DNA from 2 places in the Mesorhizobium sp. P170090 genome. Region 1 is predicted to be linked to the other one. Evidence: predicted binding sites of a transcription regulator. Region 1 holds the regulator's gene; the other holds the start of a gene.
The links. The regulator LexA, encoded in region 1, represses DNA repair genes until DNA is damaged. The targets are predictions, from matches to a motif close to TGTTCNNNNTGTGTTCNG.
Positions count from the first base shown of each region.

Region 2: AC3EML_RS04610 (DNA recombination protein RmuC) is a predicted target of LexA. The motif match lies at 5,756-5,773, and genes of this name have one in related genera.

Region 1 covers NZ_JBYNWH010000001.1:4,157,728-4,168,116, reverse strand. The annotation lists gene AC3EML_RS20180 (AMP-binding protein) at 206-1,831, shown strand; gene kynA (tryptophan 2,3-dioxygenase) at 1,828-2,664, shown strand; gene kynU (kynureninase) at 2,770-4,017, opposite strand; gene AC3EML_RS20165 (GntR family transcriptional regulator) at 4,185-4,949, shown strand; gene lexA (transcriptional repressor LexA) at 5,155-5,937, shown strand; gene AC3EML_RS20155 (ComEC/Rec2 family competence protein) at 5,931-8,387, opposite strand; gene arr (NAD(+)--rifampin ADP-ribosyltransferase) at 8,499-8,915, opposite strand; gene gltX (glutamate--tRNA ligase) at 9,376-10,389, shown strand, end outside.
Region 2 covers NZ_JBYNWH010000001.1:915,877-926,265, forward strand. The annotation lists gene AC3EML_RS04575 (DUF6481 family protein) at 1-171, shown strand, start outside; gene sugE (quaternary ammonium compound efflux SMR transporter SugE) at 257-571, opposite strand; gene AC3EML_RS04585 (hypothetical protein) at 786-911, opposite strand; gene AC3EML_RS04590 (transglutaminase-like domain-containing protein) at 1,125-1,934, shown strand; gene AC3EML_RS04595 (cation diffusion facilitator family transporter) at 2,045-3,079, shown strand; gene AC3EML_RS04600 (GFA family protein) at 3,076-3,480, shown strand; gene AC3EML_RS04605 (class I SAM-dependent methyltransferase) at 3,562-4,368, shown strand; gene AC3EML_RS04610 (DNA recombination protein RmuC) at 4,470-5,723, opposite strand; gene def (peptide deformylase) at 5,827-6,357, shown strand; gene fmt (methionyl-tRNA formyltransferase) at 6,363-7,307, shown strand; gene AC3EML_RS04625 (GNAT family N-acetyltransferase) at 7,304-7,810, shown strand; gene truA (tRNA pseudouridine(38-40) synthase TruA) at 7,822-8,577, shown strand; gene AC3EML_RS04635 (transporter) at 8,574-9,179, opposite strand; gene dapE (succinyl-diaminopimelate desuccinylase) at 9,182-10,372, opposite strand.

The DNA.
Region 1 (10,389 bases):
GTAGGCATTGTCCCAATCGGCAACACGATGTTCGAGCATCTGCATCCCTCCCGGATGGCTTCAGTTCAGTCGACAGGAATGGCCGCCGAACAGGGCGGCGTCAATGCTGCGACCTAAAAACATTTTAGGCTTGAAACAAATTTCGACTGGTGCGATCCTGCGCCTTGTTCAGCCATGGGCGCGAGGCAGACAGGGGCAGCCGAAAATGCTTGGGCCATCAGCGCATATCGACACATTCACGCGTGACAACCTGCCGCCGCCGGAGCAATGGCCGGAGTTTTTGCTCGACGGCTTCGACTATCCCGACCACATAAATGCCGGCGTCGAATTGACCGACAGGCTGGTCGAAAAAGGGTTCGGCGACCACACCGCGCTGATCGGCAATGGCCGCCGCCGCACCTACAAGGAACTGTCCGACTGGACCAACAGGCTCGCCCATGCCCTGGTCGAGAATTATGGCGTCAAGCCGGGCAACCGGGTGCTGATCCGCTCGGCCAACAACCCGGCCATGGTCGCCTGCTGGCTGGCCGCCACCAAGGTTGGCGCGGTGGTCGTCAACACCATGCCGATGCTGCGCGCCGGCGAACTCGCCAAGATCGTCGACAAGGCGGAAATCACGGTTGCGCTTTGCGATACAAGGCTGATGGACGAGATGACCGCCTGCGCCAAGGGCAATGCGTATCTCAAGCAGGTCATTGGCTTCGACGGCACGGCCAACCATGACGCGGAACTCGACCGAGCCGCCCTCGACAAGCCGGTCACCTTCACTGCCGTCAACACCGGCCGCGACGATGTCGCGCTGCTCGGCTTCACCTCCGGCACCACCGGCGTGCCGAAGGCGACGATGCATTTCCACCGCGACCTGCTGATCGTCGCCGACGCCTATGCCCGCGAAATCCTGGAGGTGACGCCCGACGACATCTTCGTCGGCTCCCCGCCCCTTGCCTTTACCTTCGGTCTTGGCGGGCTCGCCATCTTCCCGCTGCGCTTCGGCGCCGCGGCGACGCTGCTGGAACAGGCGACGCCACCCAACATGATCCACATCATCGAGACCTACAAAGCGACCATTTCCTTCACCGCTCCAACCGCCTATCGGGCCATGCTCAAGGCCATGGATCAAGGCGCTGACTTGTCCTCGCTGCGCGTCGCGGTTTCGGCGGGCGAGACGCTGCCGGCGCCTGTCTTCGAGGAATGGACTGAGAAGACCGGCAAGCCGATCCTCGATGGGATCGGCGCCACCGAGATGCTGCATATCTTCATCTCCAACCGCTTCGACGACATGAAGCCGGCCTCCACCGGCAAACCCGTCGGCGGCTATCAGGCACGCATCGTCGATGACGAGATGCGGGAGTTGCCGCGCGGCTCTACTGGCCGGCTGGCGGTGCGCGGCCCGACCGGCTGCCGCTACATGGCCGATGCCAGGCAAAAGGACTATGTCCGCGACGGCTGGAATCTCACCGGCGATACGTTCACGCAGGACGAGGATGGCTTCTTCCACTTCGCCGCGCGTTCCGACGACATGATCGTCAGCGCCGGCTACAACATCGCCGGCCCCGAGGTCGAAGCGGCGCTGCTCTCGCATCCCGACGTCGCCGAATGCGCGGTGACCGGCGCCGAGGACGGTGAACGCGGCCAGATCGTCGAGGCGCATATCGTGCTTGTGCAAGGTGTTTCGCCGGACGCATTGACCGTCAAACGCCTGCAGGACCACGTCAAGGCAACGATCGCGCCCTACAAATATCCGCGTTCGGTGAAGTTCATCGACGCCTTGCCCAAAACCCAGACCGGCAAGATCCAGCGCTTCCGGTTGCGCGCGGAGAAGATCAATTGATTAAGCCGCACGATCCGGCGTCCGATGGCGCGCAGATGTCGTTCAAGGAGCGGATGTCCTACAGCGACTATCTGCAGCTGGACAAGGTGCTCGATACGCAGGCGCCGCTGTCTTCTGCCCATGACGAGATGCTGTTCATCATCCAGCATCAGACATCCGAATTGTGGATGAAACTGGCCCTCCACGAGATCGGCGCCGCGATCCTCTCGATCCGCGCCGACCGCCTCGAACCGAGCTTCAAGATGCTGTCGCGTGTCGCGCGCATCTTCGAGCAGCTCAACAATGCCTGGGACGTGCTGCGCACGATGACGCCCAGCGAATACACCGAGTTTCGCGACGCGCTCGGCCAATCCTCGGGCTTCCAGTCCTGGCAGTACCGCGCCATCGAGTTCATGGCCGGCAACCGCAACCTAGCCATGCTCGGGCCGCACAAGCACCGGCGCGACCTTACGGACAGGCTGGAAGCGATCCTGGCCACGCCGTCGCTCTACGACGAGGCGCTTCTGCTTTTGGCGCGCAATGGCTTCGACATCGGCGCCGATGCCGGGCGCACGGACTGGCGCGAGACGCGCGGTGAGAACGAAGACGTGCTGGCTGCCTGGCAAACCGTCTACCGCGACCCGCAGCGCTACTGGATGCTCTACGAACTGGCCGAGAAGCTGGTCGACTTCGAGGATTACTTCCGCCGCTGGCGCTTCAACCACGTCACAACGGTCGAGCGCATCATCGGCTTGAAGCGCGGCACCGGCGGCACCTCAGGCGCCTCCTATCTGAAGAAGATGCTGGAGGTCGTGCTGTTTCCGGAGCTCTGGACGGTCCGCACCCGGCTCTAGAGCATTTCACCGTTTAACGGAAACGGCGAAATGCTCTAGCTCTTTGATTGACGCAATTTCGGACGGAAAACCGCTTCACACTTTTCCTGAAATTGCTCTGGTTTCTCACGTAACCGCGGTCTTCACCGCGAAGCGGGCGTCCTGCCAGGCGCCGGTGCGCAGAATATCCTCCAGGACTTCGACCGCCTGCCAGACATCGCCATATCCGACATAGAGCGGCGTGAAGCCGAAACGGATGGTCGACGGCGCCCGGAAATCGCCGATCACGCCGCGCTCGATCAGCGCGCGCATCACCTGATAGCCATGCGGATGGAGGAACGACACCTGGCTGCCGCGCTGGCTGCCGTCGCGAGGACTTTCCAGTTCAAGCCGGTAGGCGCCGCATCTGGCTTCGACGAGCTGGATAAACAGGTCGGTCAGCGCGATGCTTTTTCTGCGCACCGCCGCCATATCGACGTCGTTCCAGATATCGAGCGCGCCCTTGAGCGCCCGCATCGACAGCACCGGCTGCGTTCCGCACAGGAAGCGGCGAATGCCGCTGCCGACGGCAAAGCCCTGCTCGAAGGCAAAGGGCCGCGCATGGCCCCACCAGCCGCTGAGCGGCTGGTGGGCATCGTCATGGTGGCGCTCGGCCGCGTAGATGAAGGCTGGCGAGCCCGGGCCGCCATTGAGGTATTTGTAGGTGCAGCCGACGGCGAAATCGGCATTGGCACGGTCAAGTTCGACCGGCAAGGCGCCGGCCGTGTGGCAGAGATCCCAGATGATCAGCGCGCCGGCGTCATGTGCCTTGCGCGTCAGCGCCGCCATGTCGCGCAACTGGCCGGATTTGTAGTTGACGTGGTTGACCAGGATGACGGCAACGCTGTCGTCGATCAGCTCCTCGATTGCGGCCGCGTCGACGCCCTCCAGCCGCAGCCGCGTTCCCGGCCGGGTCGAGGCGAGGCCTTCGGCCATGTAGAGGTCGGTCGGGAAACTGTCGCCCTCGGCAACGATGACCGACCGATCCGGCCGCATGCCGAGCGCTGCGTGCAGCAGCTTGTAGATGTTGATCGAGGTTGTGTCGCAGACCACCGTCTGCCCGTCAGCCGCGCCGATCAGTCGCCCGAGCTGATCTCCGAGTTCCACCGGCATGTTGAACCAGCCGGCGGTGTTCCAGGCGCGAATGAGGTCGTGCGCCCATTCCTGCGTGGCGGCCTGCTGCAGTTCGCTGAAGACGACCGCTGACGCGGCGCCCAGGGAATTGCCGTCGAGATAAATCACGCCTTGCGGCAAGACAAAGCGTTCGCGCATGGAGCGCAGCGGATCGGCGGCATCCATTGCTTCGATTGTAGCGAGATCGGGTGTCGTGCTCATGATCCGGCGCCCCTCCATGGACAAACGCGCGCGGCGGAGCCTGCCGCCCAAACATGCCGGCGATCTTGAGTGGTCGCCCTTGAACTGTCAAACATTATATATAATTCACCCATTGAAAGGCTTTGATATATAATGATCCGCCGAGCGTTTATGTCTGATGGATCACGATGCTGGATGACGAGCAGACCTCGAAGACGGAAGCGGCCTATCGCCTGCTCAGGCGCGATATTCTTGCGACCCGGCTGGCGCCTGCCGCGCCGTTGAAGCTGAGCACGCTGCGCAACACCTACGGCATCGGCTGGACGCCGTTGCGCGAGGCGCTGTCGCGGCTGGAGGCGGAACGGCTTGTGACCGCCATCAGCAACCGCGGGTTTGCGGTCGCTCCCGTCTCTCGGGCGGAGCTCGAGGATTTGGCGCGTGCGCGGCTGGTGGTCGAACTGCCCCTGCTGGTGGAATCGATCGAGGAGGGCGACCGTGAGTGGGAAGACGCGGTCGTTGCCGCCCACTATCGTCTCTCACGGTGCGGGTCTGTTCTCGACGATCCATCGGATGATGCGGTCGACGCGTGGTACGAAAAACACGATGCCTTCCATGCGGCGCTGCTCAGTGCCGCGACATCCAGCTGGCTGCTGCGCTTCAATGCGACGATTTCCGACCAATTGCATCGCCATCACCGCTTCCTGGGTCTGGCGCCGACGCTGCGCGCCGCCGCCGGCCGCACGGATGGCCACCGGAAGGCCGTGGCGGCCCTGCGCGACGCCGTGGCGATCGAACACCATACCGCCCTGATGGAAGCGGCCCTCGATCGCGACGTCGAACGTGCGAAAACTCTGATGACCGCTCACATCGGCTACACGCTGCAGGTCTATGCCCAGAGTGAACCCGGGGCGGATGCTGCGCAGCCCCGTCCGAAAAGGAAGCGGCGATCGTAGCCGACGACGCAGGGCACTTTGTCTTCGTTTCACCCCGTTGCCGGCGAACGACTACGAGCGCCGCTCGCGGTGCCGAACGTCACGCTGAACAAAACGTCAACACATTCATTAAACTTTAAAAGGTTGCGGAACACAACTGGAACAGATAGTGTTTGTTCTGGGTTTGTTTTTTCTGATTCTGGTTTCAGAACCCCTGGGGGCCGCGATGCTGACGCGCAAACAACATGAGCTTCTGATGTTCATCCATGAACGCCTGAAGGAGAGCGGAATCCCGCCGTCCTTCGATGAGATGAAGGAAGCGCTTGACCTCGCCTCCAAGTCCGGCATCCACCGCCTGATCACGGCGCTTGAGGAGCGCGGTTTCATTCGCCGGCTGCCGAACCGGGCGCGCGCGCTGGAAGTGCTGCGGCTGCCCGACTCGATCGCACCAGGCCTCAATGCGGCGAGGAAGTTTTCGCCGAGCGTCATTCAGGGCAGTCTTGGTCAAACCGGCCAAGGGCAAGGCGGCCAAGGACAAGGCGCGATGGGCCAAGGCGGTATCGGCCGCCAGATCAAGCCGGGCTCGCCGTCGCGTTCGATGTCGGCCGGCAATGACGACGCCGTTTCGGCGGTGTCGATCCCGGTGATGGGACGCATTGCTGCCGGTGTGCCGATCGACGCCATCCAGCATCAGACCCATTCGATCTCGGTGCCGCCCGACATGATCATGGGCGGTGAACACTACGCGCTCGAGGTCAAGGGCGATTCGATGATCGAGGCCGGCATTTTCGATGGCGACACGGTCATCATCCGCAATGCCGACACAGCCAGCCCCGGCGAGATCGTGGTGGCGTTGGTCGACGATGAGGAAGCGACCCTGAAACGCTTCCGCCGCAAGGGCGCCTCGATCGCCCTGGAAGCCGCCAACCCGGCCTACGAGACCCGCATTTTTGGACCGGACAGGGTGAAGGTGCAGGGCAAGCTTGTCGGATTGATCCGGCGCTACTGAGCCGGCTTGGGTTTGTACTTTTCACGCTGGTTGTAAGGCGGCAGGCCGCGCGCTTCGCGGGAGAAGCGGCGTTGCTCGTGCCAGGGGCGATACGGCTTGTCGACGGCGAAGCGGATGGTTGGCGCTGCAGCTGCCGATTGCGGATCGAAGAAGACGGCGGCGCTGCCGTCGCGGGCCAGCTGTTTCTTCGTCACGACCAGCACCAGCGGGTCGCGGCACGGATTGTAGGCGGTGGCGTCATCGATGACGATCAGGCTCGCGAAGGCACAGGCCGGCCGCGCCGTCTTGCGGTCTTTCGCAAGCGCTACAATGGCTCCGGAAGGGTGCCGGGCGATACAGAGATCGCCGGTGCAATAGAAGGGCGAGCCGGGCGGCAGATCGAGCGGATCGAGATCGAACCGCGTATCTGTTGCCTCGAAAATCTCAGGTGGGATAATGGTTTCGGCCCGCAGCGCCCGTTTCCAATTGTCCGTGGTGAATTCGTTGGAGCGTTCGCGGTTGAGGGCGAGTTCGCCGCCACCGATCGGCATGGCCACCAGATGCGCATCCTCGGATATGAGCACGTCTGGCGTAAGCACCTGCGGCACCGTCAACAGGCCGGCCAGCGCGAAAGGCACGGCCGCCAACCTGAGCCAGGTGGTGGCCATGGTGGCGATGACGAGGGCGACCGCCACTAACAGCACCGAGCGGATGGAGATCAGCCCGACGGCGTCGACCGGCGAGCGCTCGGAAATCCAGGCCGATATAGCGATCATCGCCATCAGACCTTTGCCCATCACATAGAGGAACGGCCCGTCGGCGCCGAACGGCATCGCCAGTGCGCTGAGCACGGCAAAGGGCATGACGATCAACGAAACAATCGGCATCACGGCCAGATTGGCGATCAGGCTGAGCGGCGACACACGCTGAAAATGCCAGATGGCGAACAGCAAGGTTGCACTGCCGGCGATGATCGAGGTCATTGCGAGGCCGCCCATGGCCAGCGCGAATTTTCGCGACAGGAAGCCGACGAAGGAGCGCTTTGCCGGCGGCGTTCTCACCTTGTCGGCGCGGTAATCGGCCCAGCCGGCATAGGCGCCGACAAGGGCGGCGGTGGCGGCAAACGACATCTGGAAGCTGGGACCGACCACCTCGTGCGGCGACACCAGGATGACGGCAATGGCGGAGATCGCCAGATTGCGCATGGTGAGTGCGGCGCGATCAAACAGCACGGCGACAAGCATGACCGCCAGCATGATGAAGCTGCGCTCGGCGGCAACCACGACGCCTGAAATAACGAGATAGGCGGCGATCGAGACAAGCGCTGCCGCGGCCGCATATTTCTTCACCGGCCGGCGCGAAGAGAAAACGGGAAACAGCGCAAAGGCGCCACGCAGCAACGCCATGATGGTGCCGGCAACCAGCGCCATGTGCAGGCCGGAGATGGAGATGATGTGGTAGATGCCGGTGCGCCGCATCGCTTCGTTGACCTCGTCCGGGATGCCGGCGCGCACCCCGACAATCAACGCCGCGGCAATCTCGCCTTCGGCGCCGCCGATTTTGCCCCTGATATGGTCGGCAATGTTTTCGCGCGCGTTCTCGATTGCCGAGGAGAGCCGCGCGGTCAGCGGCGGCGGTCCCTGCGTAGCAATGGTTTTCGGATTGCCGAGAAAGAAGCCGCTGCCGCCGATACCGGTGAAATAGCTGTCGAAGGAGAAATCGTAGCTCTCCGGCCGCACCGGACCGGTCGGCGGCAACAGCCTGGCATAGCCGGTGATCAGGGAGCCGGCGGTCATATCGGCGGGAACGGTCCGCGCCGAGAGCCTGACCCGCTCCGGGGCGTAGCGCAGCTCGGGGTAAGCGGTCGAAACCACATCGAGCGTCAGCCTGATGCGGCCGCTTTCCATCTGTTCGAGACTGACGACGCGGCCGGTCAGCCGTGTCTGGATCTCGGAGCCGAGCATCTGCGTTCCGGCGCGCCAGGTCTCGACCTTGGCGGCGACGACGCCGAGCGCGCACAGCATCGCGGCCATGCAGAACAGATGCGTCCTCGGCCGCGATCGCGTGGCGACAGCGCAACATGTCGCCAGCACCACAATGGCGATTGGCTGCGCAAAGCCCGGCTCGCCGGCCAGCGAGAAATAAATGATGACGCCGGCCGCCAGGAAAACCGGCACCAGCAGGAAGGCGACGCCCCGGTCGAGCTCCGTGTTGGCGGCCACGGCAAGGCTGCGGCGGAGCGCGGGCCATGACGGACGGCGAAGCCGTCTGCGCAGACGGGCGATAGATCCGGGCGCTGTGACTTGCGCCGGCAACGCGTGACCGGGCAGCGCAGGCGCGACGCCGGGATGCGGCTCAGGCAGCGCGAGGGGCAGCGGCTCGGCATAGGGACTATCGGCAAACAGCGAGCGTTCGCTGACGCTTGCCTCGGCGCCTTCGCCTTCCTTCGTGCCCCGGCCACGTCCAGCCATCGGGTCTGCCCCTTGCGCCCCAGACCCCTATGCTACATGAACGCGCAAAGCGCGAAAGTCCGCGTGATCACGTCCACCGCGCCGGAATCGACCATCACCTGGCAAGGACGCTCAATCCTCAATCATATCCTGGCCCTCCGCTCTCAGGCGAGCAAGCCCATCGTGCATTGCCTTCAATTGTTCCGGTGTATGACCCTGCCATTCACCGAGTTCACCCAGGATGAGCAACGGATCACGGGAGCGGTAGGATTTCGTCGGATTACCGGGAAATTTTTTGTCGGTCAGGTTAGGGTCATCCATAAAAAACTCCGTCGGCTTTACGATGTAAATCCTTTGACGACCGTCACCCGTTGCAAGCTCTGCTCCCCAGATGGCGGCTTCCAGTGTCTGGGTGAAATAGATCCATGACAGTGGTTTACCTCTGAAATTGGAAGGGTGGCCGACGCTCAGCAGATCCCCGGGTTTCAAATCCGCCCGGGTACCATGGTAGAACGGATCACCCTCCGTATGGTCGGCGTTTTCGGTCATCGGTAGTCCTTCTTTCAATCATGCCTCCTTCGTGGCGAGACCGGCCTGCACACAGTTGCGGTGTTCACGATAATGATTGCAGAAAGGTCAATATGCGTGACCAAGCCAACGCTGTCACGGCGGCGTTGTAGTCGGGCAGTGCCGCATCCGTGAAGAAATGTCCGCTCGTCAGAGGGGGCTACCACCGTCGCAGCGATGTTCCAGGCACTGTGACGGACGCTGCAGCCGAATGAAACCCAGACATTGACGCTGCTGCCAAATGAGGTTGCGCGGAGGTGCGAACAGATTTTGTGCTACAAGGCTCCGGCCTGTTGACGCAACCGATAATTGCCGACGTGCCCCGGCCTCGTCCAGCCATCGGGTCTGCCCCTTGCGCCCCAGACCTCCTATGCTACATGAACGCGCAAAGCGCGAAAGTCCGCGCGATCACGCCCCGCTTTCCAAGCTTCCCGAGAGTTCCATGTCCGACACGGTCGTCACCCGTTTTGCCCCCTCGCCCACCGGCTATCTGCATATCGGCGGCGCGCGCACGGCGCTGTTCAACTGGCTGTACGCCAAGCACACCGGCGGCACGATGGTGCTGCGCATCGAGGACACCGACCGCGAACGCTTCAACGAGGCGGCGACACAGGCCATTCTGGATGGGCTGACCTGGCTCGGCCTTTCCTGGGACGGTGAGGCCATATCGCAGTTCGAGCGCGCGCCGCGCCACCGTGAGGTGGCCGAGGAGCTGGTGCGCCTGGGCAAGGCCTATTACAGCTACGAGACGCCTGCCGAGCTCGAGGCGATGCGCGAGGCCGCACGCGCCAAGGGCCTGCCGCCTCGCTACAACGGCCAGTGGCGCGATCGTGCCCCCTCGGAGGCGCCTCCCGGCGTCAAGGGCGCCATCCGCATCAAGGCGCCGACCGAGGGCGAAACCGTGGTGCACGACCGTGTGCAGGGCGAGGTGCGCTTCCCCAACAAGGACCTCGACGATTTCATCATACTGCGCTCGGACGGCAATCCGACCTACATGCATGCCGTCGTCGTCGACGACCATGACATGGGCGTCACCCACATCATCCGTGGCGACGACCATCTGACCAACGCCGCGCGCCAGACGGTGATCTACAACGCGATGGGCTGGGACGTCCCGTCGATGTCGCATATCCCGCTGATCCACGGCGCCGACGGCGCCAAGCTGTCGAAGCGGCACGGCGCACTCGGCGTCGAGGCTTATCGCGCCATGGGCTATCTGCCCGAGGCGCTGCTCAATTATCTGGCACGGCTCGGCTGGAGCCATGGCGACGACGAGATCATGTCGATCAAGGACATGATTTCGTGGTTCGACATCGGCGATGTCAACAAGGGTGCGGCGCGCTTCGACTTCGCCAAGCTCGAGTCGATCAACGGCGCGCATATGCGCAAGATGGCCGATACCGAGCTGTTCGACATTTTCGTCGCCACTCTGCCATACCTCGAAGGCGGACCGGCT
Region 2 (10,389 bases), 3.2 Mb from region 1:
GCGGCCGAAGAGGCAGCGCAGGCTGAAGCGAAGATCAAGGAAGCCGAAGAAAACGAGCGCATCGCCCGTTTGCTGGCCGACGAAGCCGAACGCAAGGCCAAGCGCGACGCACGCTATGCGGCGCGCAAGCAGCGTACCGGCAGGACGCCTCCGGGCTTCTCCGCCCGCTAACGCTTCGATCGAAACGATCGGACATCAGGGTCGCCTTCAAGCGGCCCTGAATGTGTTTGTGCGTCGATTTCCTTGGTTGCTTTGCTCAGGCGGCGAGCTTCAGCCCCATAATGCCGCAGACGATGAGCGCAATGCAGGCGAGCCGGATGGCCGTCGCAGGCTCGCCCAGCAGCCAGATGCCAAGCAGCGCCGTGCCGACCGTGCCGATGCCGGTCCACACCGCATAGGCCGTCCCGACAGGCAGCATCTTGAGCGCTAGGCCGAGCAACCCCAGGCTGATGATCATCGAGGCGACGGTGAGCACCGTCGGCAGCGGCTTCGAGAAGCCGTCGGTGTATTTGAGGCCGATCGCCCAGCCGATTTCGAACAGACCAGCGAAGAACAGAAAAATCCACGACATCGGGATGCACTCCTTCCATGAGGATGGCGGGGCGTCCCGGCCGGATTTTTGAGAAAGGCGCGAGGTCGTCCTCGCCGCTTCGACACAAGCGGCTGCGCCGGTGCGATCAACAAAAACACCGGCCGCATCGTTCATGCCGCCGGTGTCAAAATCTGCGCCGAAACGGTTTGCCCGGATCTCAGCCGTCCCAAGATATTGACGACCTAAGGCGGGCTTACTTTTCCTTGAGCCTCATCGCCTTCACGGGCGGCGCCTTGAGTGCCGGAGCCGCTGCGGGCTTCTTGGCGTCTTTTTTCGGCTTCCGAGCTTCCTTGCCCGCCTTCATCGCACCTTTAGCCATGATTCGTTCCTCCAGTTGCTGGGAGGCCAAGTGAAACAAGAGAAACGCCGGACTGCAAGGGGGCGGGCGTCTGTCGCCGGCGCCGTCGGGCCGCTTTCAACCGGTTTCTAATTTGCTCGTAAACCATTCCGGTCCGTGCCATGGTTGCCTTCGCACTGCAGCATCGGCCATGCCTTCGCCCGGCGATGATCAGGCAGTGCGGTCAGGACGACAATGCGAATCCGCATCGGCAGCGAGATGAGTTTCGATTTTCCGCAGGAAACGCCGCTCATCGCGATGCTCAACGTCCACTACTCCAGGGCCTCCGATCTCGAGCGCCCGGATTTCCTGACCTCCAACCCGCCGGTGCCGATCCAGAGCTACCGCGACAGTTTCGGCAATTGGTGCAACCGTTTCGTCGCCCCGCCCGGACGCTTCACCTTCGGCACCGATTCGGTAATCCGCGACCCCGGTACCTTCGAGATGGGCGACCTGATGGCCTGGCAGCATGAGGTGCGCGACCTGCCGTCGGACACATTGCTGTTCCTGTTGCCCAGCCGCTTTTGCGAGAGCGATCTGCTGGCCAGCGAAGCCTGGCGGCTGTTCGGGCACACTCCGCTCGGTATTGCCCGCGTCCAGGCGGTCTGTGATTTCGTCCACAACCACATCGTCTTCAGCTACGGCAATGCCCGACCGACGCGCACCGCGGCCGAAGCCTATCGCGAGCAAAGCGGCGTCTGCCGCGACTTTGCCCACCTTGCGGTCACCTTCTGCCGTGCGCTCAACATCCCGACCCGCTACTGCACCGGCTACATCAGCGACATCGGCCTGCCCAAACCTTGGGCGAGCATGGATTTCGCAGCCTGGATGGAGGTCTATCTCGGCGGCCGCTGGCATGTCTTCGATCCACGCAACAATTCGCCGCGCATCGGCCGCATCCTGATCGCGTCGGGTCGCGACGCCGCCGACGTGCCGCTGACCCACATCTTCGGACCGGGCACGCTGGCTGGTTTCAAGGTGTGGACGGACGAGATCATCGAATAGGGGCGTGTTTCCGCAAGCTGGCCTACAAGACCCTGAACGACCGGGCGATTCGTGCGTTGTGATGCCTGTGGAGCTCAGGGGCGTTACATCAGGTTCCTTGGAGGGACAGCATGGCAGCACATGGCGGGTCGAAGACGGTCATCTACGCGGCGCTCGCCGGTAATCTCGCTATTGCTGTGACCAAATTCGTCGCCGCCTTCTTCACCGGCAGCTCGGCGATGCTGTCGGAAGGCGTGCACTCGCTGGTGGATACCGGCAATGGCGGGCTGCTGCTCTACGGCATGCACCGCGCCGCCCGTCCGCCGGACCGCACGCATCCGCTCGGCCATGGCCGCGAGCTTTATTTCTGGAGCTTCATTGTCGCCCTGCTCGTCTTTGCGCTCGGCGCCGGCGTGTCCTTCTATGAAGGCGTCGTCCACATCATGGCGCCTGAGCCGGTCGCCAATCCCAAAATCAACTACATTGTGCTGGGCCTCTCAATGCTGTTCGAGGGCAGCTCCTGGTACGTGGCGCTGAAGGAGTTCCGCCAGCAGAAGGGCAAGCAAGGCTGGCTGCAGGCTGTGCAATCGAGCAAGGATCCGAGCGTCTACACGATCCTGTTCGAGGACAGCGCCGCCCTGCTCGGTCTGTTCGTCGCCTTCGCCGGCATATTGGCGGCCGAACTCCTCGACATGCCCGAACTCGACGGCGTCGCCTCGATCGGCATCGCGATGATCCTCGGCGCCACCGCCATCTTTCTGGCGCGCGAAAGCAAGGGATTGCTCATCGGTGAGCCGGCGTCGCCGGAAGTGCAGGCCAAGGTGCTGGCCATCGCCCAGCAGGATCCGGCGGTGCAGCGGGCCAACGGCGTTCTCACCGTCCATCTCGGCCCGCAACAGATCGTCGCTGGGCTGAGCATCGAATTCGAGGACCATCTGACGGCGCCTGAGATCGAAGCCTGTGTCGAGCGCATCGAGGCGCTCTTGAAAAAAGAAATACCGGAGATCACCAGACTGTTCGTCAAGCCGCAGACGACCGGAACCTGGGAGCACCGGCGCAAGCAGGTCGAGGCGGCGTCGGACTCGTTCTGGACCAGCAGTCCACCGTTGGCCCCGTCGCCTGGTCCCGCTAAGATCACCCGACGGATTTCGGAGAATCAACCATGAAAATCGATGGTGGGTGCCATTGCGGCGCCATAACTTATGAAGCAGACGTCGACCCGGAAAAGACCTCTATCTGTCATTGCACCGACTGCCAGCAACTGACCGGTACCGCCTTTCGTGTCACTGTTCCCGCGCCTGAGGATCATTATAGGATCACAAAGGGCACACCGAAGGTTTATATCAAGACGGGATCGAGCGGCGCCAAGCGTGCCCAGGCGTTCTGCGGCGACTGCGGTTCGCATCTTTACGCAACGTCGGTTGGCGACGGGCCGAAGGTCTATGGGATCAGGGCGGGGACCGCGCGGCAACGCGAGGATCTCGTTCCGACCCAACAGAAATGGCACCGATCGGCCCTGCACTGGCTTCCGGATTTCGAGGGCGTAAGCATCGTAGAGGCGCAGTAGCACCTGCCTCCCGGTTAAACGCGGCCCAAACCAGCCAATAATGTGCTAGGCTAGCCATCAAACGGATGGCGGGGGATAGCAATGTCGGAAACGGACAAAGTGTTTGCCGGCTCGATTCCGGAAAACTACGACCGCTACATGGTGCCGCTGATCTTCGAGCCGTTCGCCGCGGATTTGGCACGACGGGCAGCGTCCTTGTCGCCCGGCGCCGTCCTGGAAGTCGCCGCCGGCACCGGCGTTGTCACCCGCGCATTGGCTCCAAAACTGTCTCCCGGCGTAAGCTATGTCGTGACCGACCTCAACCAGCCTATGCTCGACTACGCGGCCTCGCGACAAGCTCCCGACAGTCGTATACATTGGCGTCAGGCGGATGCTCTGGCGCTGCCGTTCGAAGATGCGGCTTTCGATCTCGTTTGCTGTCAGTTCGGCGCGATGTTCTTTCCCGACCGAGCCGCCGGCTATCGCGAAGCAAAGCGGGTCCTGAAGACCGGCGGCCATTTCCTGTTCAACGTGTGGGATCGCATCGAAGACAATGTATTCGCCAATGATGTGACGAATGCTCTTGCGGAGATTTTTCCGAACGATCCGCCCCGCTTTCTCGCCCGCACGCCGCACGGCTACAATGACATTGCATTGATCCGCGGCGAGTTGGAAGCCGCAGGTTTCTCCCGTGTGGTGATCGACACGAGGGCCGAACAAAGCCGTGCCTCCTCGCCGCGCCTTCCGGCGGTTGCCTATTGCCAGGGAACTCCGCTTCGCAACGAAATCGAGGCCAGAGGAAAACTGGAAGCCGCAACCGATCACGCCGCGTCCGTGATTGCAGCCAGACACGGCAGCGGCGAGGTTGCGGCCAAGATCCAGGCGCACGTGATCGTGGCTACGGTCTAATGCATGGCGCCCAGAAGTGTGCCGCGGTTCTGGGACAACGACATGCATCAAAACAAAGACTTTTAAAGCGCGTCGTATGAATCCGTTCAGCGCGACGCGCTTTAATCGTCGCCTTCGACGACACGTAGCCTGAGCTGCCCCGTCTTGGAATCCGCCACCCGCACCCCGGCTTCGGCCTTGGCGGGTCCGCCACCGCGCACTTCGGCTTCGCTTTCGCCAAACTCCAGCGCTTCGATCTTTTGGCCGCGCTTGGTCACCTTCGACGTCGACACCAGTATCTCGTCGATATCCTTGGCCGACTGGCCAAAATGCGTCTGCAACCGGCGCACGCGTTCGTCGACGCGCGCGACGTCTTCCATCAGCCGGATCACCTCGCCCTGGATCAGATGCGCCTGTTCGCGCATGCGGGCGTCCTTGAGGATGGCCTGGATGACCTGGATCGACAGCATCAAAAGCGACGGTGAGACGATGATGACACGCGCCCGGTGCGCCTTCTGGACCACGGCGTCGAAATTCTCGTGGATTTCGGCGAACACCGATTCCGACGGCACGAACATGAAGGCGGTGTCCTGCGTCTCGCCCTGGATCAGGTATTTTTCCGAGATATCGCGGACGTGAATTTCGATGTCGCGGCGGAAAGCCTGGGCCGCGATCTTCTGTTGTTCGGCGCCATCGGCGGCGCGGATGGCGTTCCAGGCTTCCAGCGGAAACTTGGCGTCGATGGCAAGCTGCGGCGCACCGTTCGGCATCCTGACCAGGCAGTCGGGACGGCTGCCGTTTGACAGCGTTGCCTGGAACTCGTAGGCGCCCATCGGAAGGCCGTCGGCGACGATCGCCTCCATGCGCGACTGGCCGAAGGCGCCGCGCGTCTGCTTGTTGGACAGGATCGCCTGCAATTGCACGACCTGGCCGGCCAGCGACTGGATGTTGCCTTGCGCGGTGTCGATGACCGCCAGCCGTTCCTGCAGTTTGGCGAGGCTCTCATGCGTCGATTTGGTCTGTTCGGTCATGGTTTGACCGAGCCTGCCGGTCATGGCGTCGAGGCGCTGGCCGATCGACTGGTTGAGTTCGGCCTGCCTTGCGCCGAACACGTCGGCGATGGCGCCCATGCGGCCCTGCATCTCGGCCTGGCTTTGCAAAATGCCGGCCATCCGCGCCTCGGCGTCGCGGGCGTGGTCGGCGGCTTCCGCCGCGGCGATGGTGCGCGCCTTGGCCGATCGCCACAGCGCCACGACAAGCGCCAGGAACAGGCCGAGAAACACCAGCGCGCCGAGGGTCAGTGCATGGCCGAGCGTGATCGTCGTGGCGCCAAGCCGGGCAACGGGTTCGGAAAGGATGGTGCTCAGGTCGTTCATCCCGCCAGCATAGCCGATTCGCAGACCTGGCACAGATCAAAACGTGAACGAGACCGATTCGCACCGGTTGACGCTTCTCCTGCGACGTTTTAGGTGAGGCGCCATGTCGATCAAGCCGCTCATCATCCTTCCCGATCCCATCCTGCGCCAGGTTTCCAAACCAGTCGAACGCGTCGACGCGCCTTTGCGCAAACTGGCCGACGACATGCTGGCGACGATGTATGATGCGCCGGGCATCGGCTTGGCCGCAATCCAGATCGGCGAGCCGCTGCGCATGCTGGTCATCGACCTCGCCAAGGAAGACGAGCCAACGGCGCCGCATGTGTTCATCAATCCCGAAATCCTCGAAAGCGCCGACGCCCGCTCGGTCTACGAGGAAGGCTGCCTGTCGATCCCGGACTATTACGCCGAGGTCGAGCGTCCCGCCTCGGTGCGCGTGAAATATCTCGACCGCGACGGCAAGCTGCGGGAGATCGAGGCCGAAGGCCTGATGGCGACCTGCCTGCAGCACGAGATCGACCATCTCAACGGTGTGCTGTTCATCGACCACATCTCGAAGCTGAAGCGCGACATGGTGGTCAAGAAGTTCAAGAAGCTCGCCAAGGACAAGGCGCCGGGCAAGCTGGTGGGATAGGGAAGATGCCGCTTCGCGTCATCTTCATGGGCACGCCGGAGTTTTCGGTGCCGGTGCTGCGCGCGATTGCCGGGCACGAGATAGCAGCCGTCTACACCCAGCCGCCGCGCGCCGCGGGCCGCCGCGGGCTGGAACTGACACCGTCGCCGGTGCAGCGCGAGGCTGAGCGGCTGGGCATCGAAGTGCGCACGCCGCTGTCGCTGAAGGGCGAGGCCGAGCAAGCTGCTTTCCAGGCGTTGCGTGCCGATGTCGCGGTCGTCGTCGCGTATGGTTTGCTGTTGCCGAAGGCTATTCTGGAGGCTCCGCGCCTCGGCTGCCTCAACGGCCACGCCTCGCTTTTGCCGCGTTGGCGTGGTGCAGCTCCCATCCAGCGCGCCATTATGGCCGGCGACGTCGAGACCGGCATGATGGTGATGCGCATGGAAGAGGGCCTGGACACCGGTCCGGTGGCACTGGTTGAAAAATGCGCCATAGAGCCCGATATGACGGCCGGCGATCTGCACGACCGCTTGATGAATATTGCTGCCACGCTGATGGTGGAAGCGCTGTCCCGATTGGAGACAAATACCCTGGCATCGACTTTGCAGGCGGCTGACGGGGTGACCTACGCCAGGAAAATCGATAAGTCGGAGACACGTGTGGACTGGACGCGCCCGGCTGCGGAGGTCCACAATCACATTCGCGGGCTGTCGCCATTCCCCGGCGCCTGGTGCGAGGCCGACATCGGCGGCCGCACGGAACGGCTGAAACTGCTTCGCTCGACGCTTTCTGAAGGTACGCTTTCTGAAAGCATGGGCGAGTCGGGAGGAATTCTCGATGACCGGCTGACGGTCGCCTGCGGGTCGGGCGCGGTCAGGCTGGTCGAAGTTCAACGGGCGGGCGGAAAGCCTGCTGCCGCGAAGGAGTTTCTGCGCGGGGCCAAGATCGAAAAAGGAATGAAGTTCTCATGAGCATGATGTCGATACGCGGCGCGACGCCGCGGGACCGCGAGGCCATACGCCTGGTCGAGGAACACGCATTCGGCCAGCAGGCGGAGGCCGGGCTGGTCGACGCTCTGGTCACCGGCGGCGACGCCGTTGTCGAACTGGTGGCGGAAGAAGACGGCCAGGTGGTCGGCCACATCCTGTTTTCCAGGCTGTTCGTCCAGAACGGCGGCAAGCAGTTCGCAGCCGTGGCGCTGGCGCCGTTGGCGGTGGAACCTTCGTTCCACGGCTCGGGCATTGGCGGTGCGCTGATCCGCGAGGCGCATATCCGCCTCAGGGATGCCGGCGAGACGCTCGCCGTTGTGTTGGGCGATCCGGCCTATTACGGCCGCTTCGGCTACAATCATGCGCGGGCCGAAGAGTTCGAGAGCGAATATCAGGGCGAAGCGCTGCAGGCGCTGGCCTGGGGTGACGCACCCGAAAAAGGCAAACTGGTCTACGCCCAGGCCTTTACCGCACTCGCCGCCTGAACGAAGGGTGTATGCCGCGTTTTCGTCTCGATATCGAATATGACGGCAGCCTCTTCGCCGGCTGGCAACACCAGGCGGATCAGCCTTCGGTGCAGCAGGCGATAGAGCAGGCGATCGAGAAATTTTGCGGTGAGGCGGTGCGGATACGCGCCGCCGGCCGCACCGACGCCGGCGTGCATGCGACCGCCCAGGTGGCGCATGTCGACCTCGCCAAGGCATGGCCAAACGACAAGGTGCGCGACGCCGTCAACGCGCACCTGCAGGCGGCAGGCGCGCGCATCGCCATCCTGCAGGCCACGGTTGTCCCCAATGAGTTCGACGCCCGTTTCTCGGCCACCGGACGGCACTATCTCTACCGCATCCTCAACCGGCGCGCGCCTGCAGCGATGGAAAAGGGCAAGGTCTGGTGGGTGCCGAAGCGGCTCGATGCGGACGCCATGCACGAAGCGGCGAAAGTCCTGCTCGGCCGACATGACTTTACCACCTTCCGCTCGACGCAATGCCAAGCCAACAGTCCGGTGCGGACGCTGGAGCGGCTCGATGTAAGCCGCCAGGGCGACCTGATCGAAGTCAGGGCCTCGGCGCGCTCTTTCCTGCACAACCAGGTGCGCTCCATGGTCGGTTCGCTGAAACGCGTCGGCGACGGCGGCTGGACCGCCGCCGACCTCAAGGCAGCGCTCGCGGCGCAAGACCGCGCCGCCTGCGGCCAGGTGGCGCCGCCCGACGGGCTTTTTCTCGTCGGTGTAGACTATCCGGAAAAGTTCTAAGCCGGAGCGGCGGTCGGCACAGTGATGCCGAGCAGCGCCACCAGGCCGAACAAGACGGCCAGAGACACCACCAACATGCCTGCGAACATGGCGCTGCCGACAGCCGCGCCCTTGCCGATCGCGGCGTTGGTCATCCGCCAGGAGAGTACCAGCGACAGCACCACCAGAACCAGCCACACCAATTCGGCAACCGGGTTGCCAGACGGCAGGAAAAGCCTGATCAGCGCTGAAGGCAGCAGCATCCAGGCAGTGATCGCCGACGCCCAGTTGCTGGCGACGACATAGTGGACGAAGCGGTCGCCGATGCCGGCGCGCGATGCGACCAGGGCAAGCACAACCAGGGGCAGCAGCCACGAGCCGAGGTCGACGGTCGCCAGGCGAATCAACATGCCCAGCCGGCCGGCGAACGCATTGGGATCGCCGATCTCGTTGGCCGTGCCGACCCAGCCGACGATCATCGCCGGCGCGGCGACGACGATGGCGAAGAAGGAATTCCAGAAGCCGTCCGCCGAAAGGTCGAGCAGCCGCAAGCCGTCGGCCTTTCCGAGCATCAGCCGCCAGGCGCCGTTAAGCGATGAAGAGGTCTCGTCAACCGAAAGCATGATCAGCCCTGCTCGAACCAGTCATCGATGAAGCGCTGGTAGATTTGGGTCAGCGTCTCGAGGTCGGCCAGTGCGACGCGCTCGTCGACCATGTGCATGGTCTTGCCGACGAGGCCGAACTCGACCACCGGGCAATAGTCCTTGATGAAACGCGCATCCGAGGTTCCGCCCGAGGTGGACAGCGCCGGCTCCTTGCCGACTGTCGCCTTGATCGACCCGCGCAGCGTCTCGATCAGCTTGTCGTCGCGCGTCAGGAAGACATGGCTCGGCCGGTCGCGCCAGATCAGCTCGTAGTCGACCGGCGTCTTGCCGGTCCGGTATTTCTTGCGCTTCGCCGCCTGGTCGAGGCGGTTATGGATCTCGGCCTGCACCGTCTCGGCAGTCCATGTGTCGTTGAAGCGGATGTTGAAGGTGGCTGTCGCCTTGGCCGGAATAACATTGGTCGCCGGGTTGCCGACATCGATCGAGGTCACTTCCAGATTGGTCGGCTGAAAATCCTTCGTGCCCTTGTCGAAGACGGGCGACAGCAAGGCGTCGACCAGGCTGATCAGGCCGCGCACCGGATTGTCGGCGAGCAATGGATAGGCGACATGGCCCTGGCGGCCGTTGACCGTGACACTGCCCGACATCGAGCCACGCCGGCCGATCTTGATCATGTCGCCGAGCGTGTCCGGATTGGTCGGCTCGCCAACGATCGCGGCGTCCCATCTCTCGCCCCTGGCCGCCGCCCAGTCGAGCAGTTTTGTCGTCCCGTTGATCGCCGGCCCCTCCTCGTCGCCGGTAATCAGCAGCGAGACCGAGCCTTTCGGACCACCCTTTTTCTCGACATGGCGCGCCACGGCGGCGATGAAACAGGCGATGCCGCCCTTCATGTCGACGGCGCCGCGGCCATACATCTCGCCCTTGGCGATCTCGGCGGCGAAGGGCGGATGCGTCCACGACGCCTCGTCGCCCGCCGGCACCACGTCGGTATGGCCGGCAAACATCAGATGCGGCCCATTGCCGGAGCGACGCGCGTAGAGGTTCTCGATGTCGGGGGTGCCGTCTTCGGAAAACACCGGGCGTTCGACGGAAAAGCCGAGCGGCTTCAGCATGCCTTCCAGGGCAGCCAGCGCGCCGCCCTCGGCGGGCGTTACGGAGGCGCAGCGTATGAGGGTCGCGAGGTTGGCGGCGGGATCGGTCGGCAGTTTCATGGGCAAAGCGATAGTCG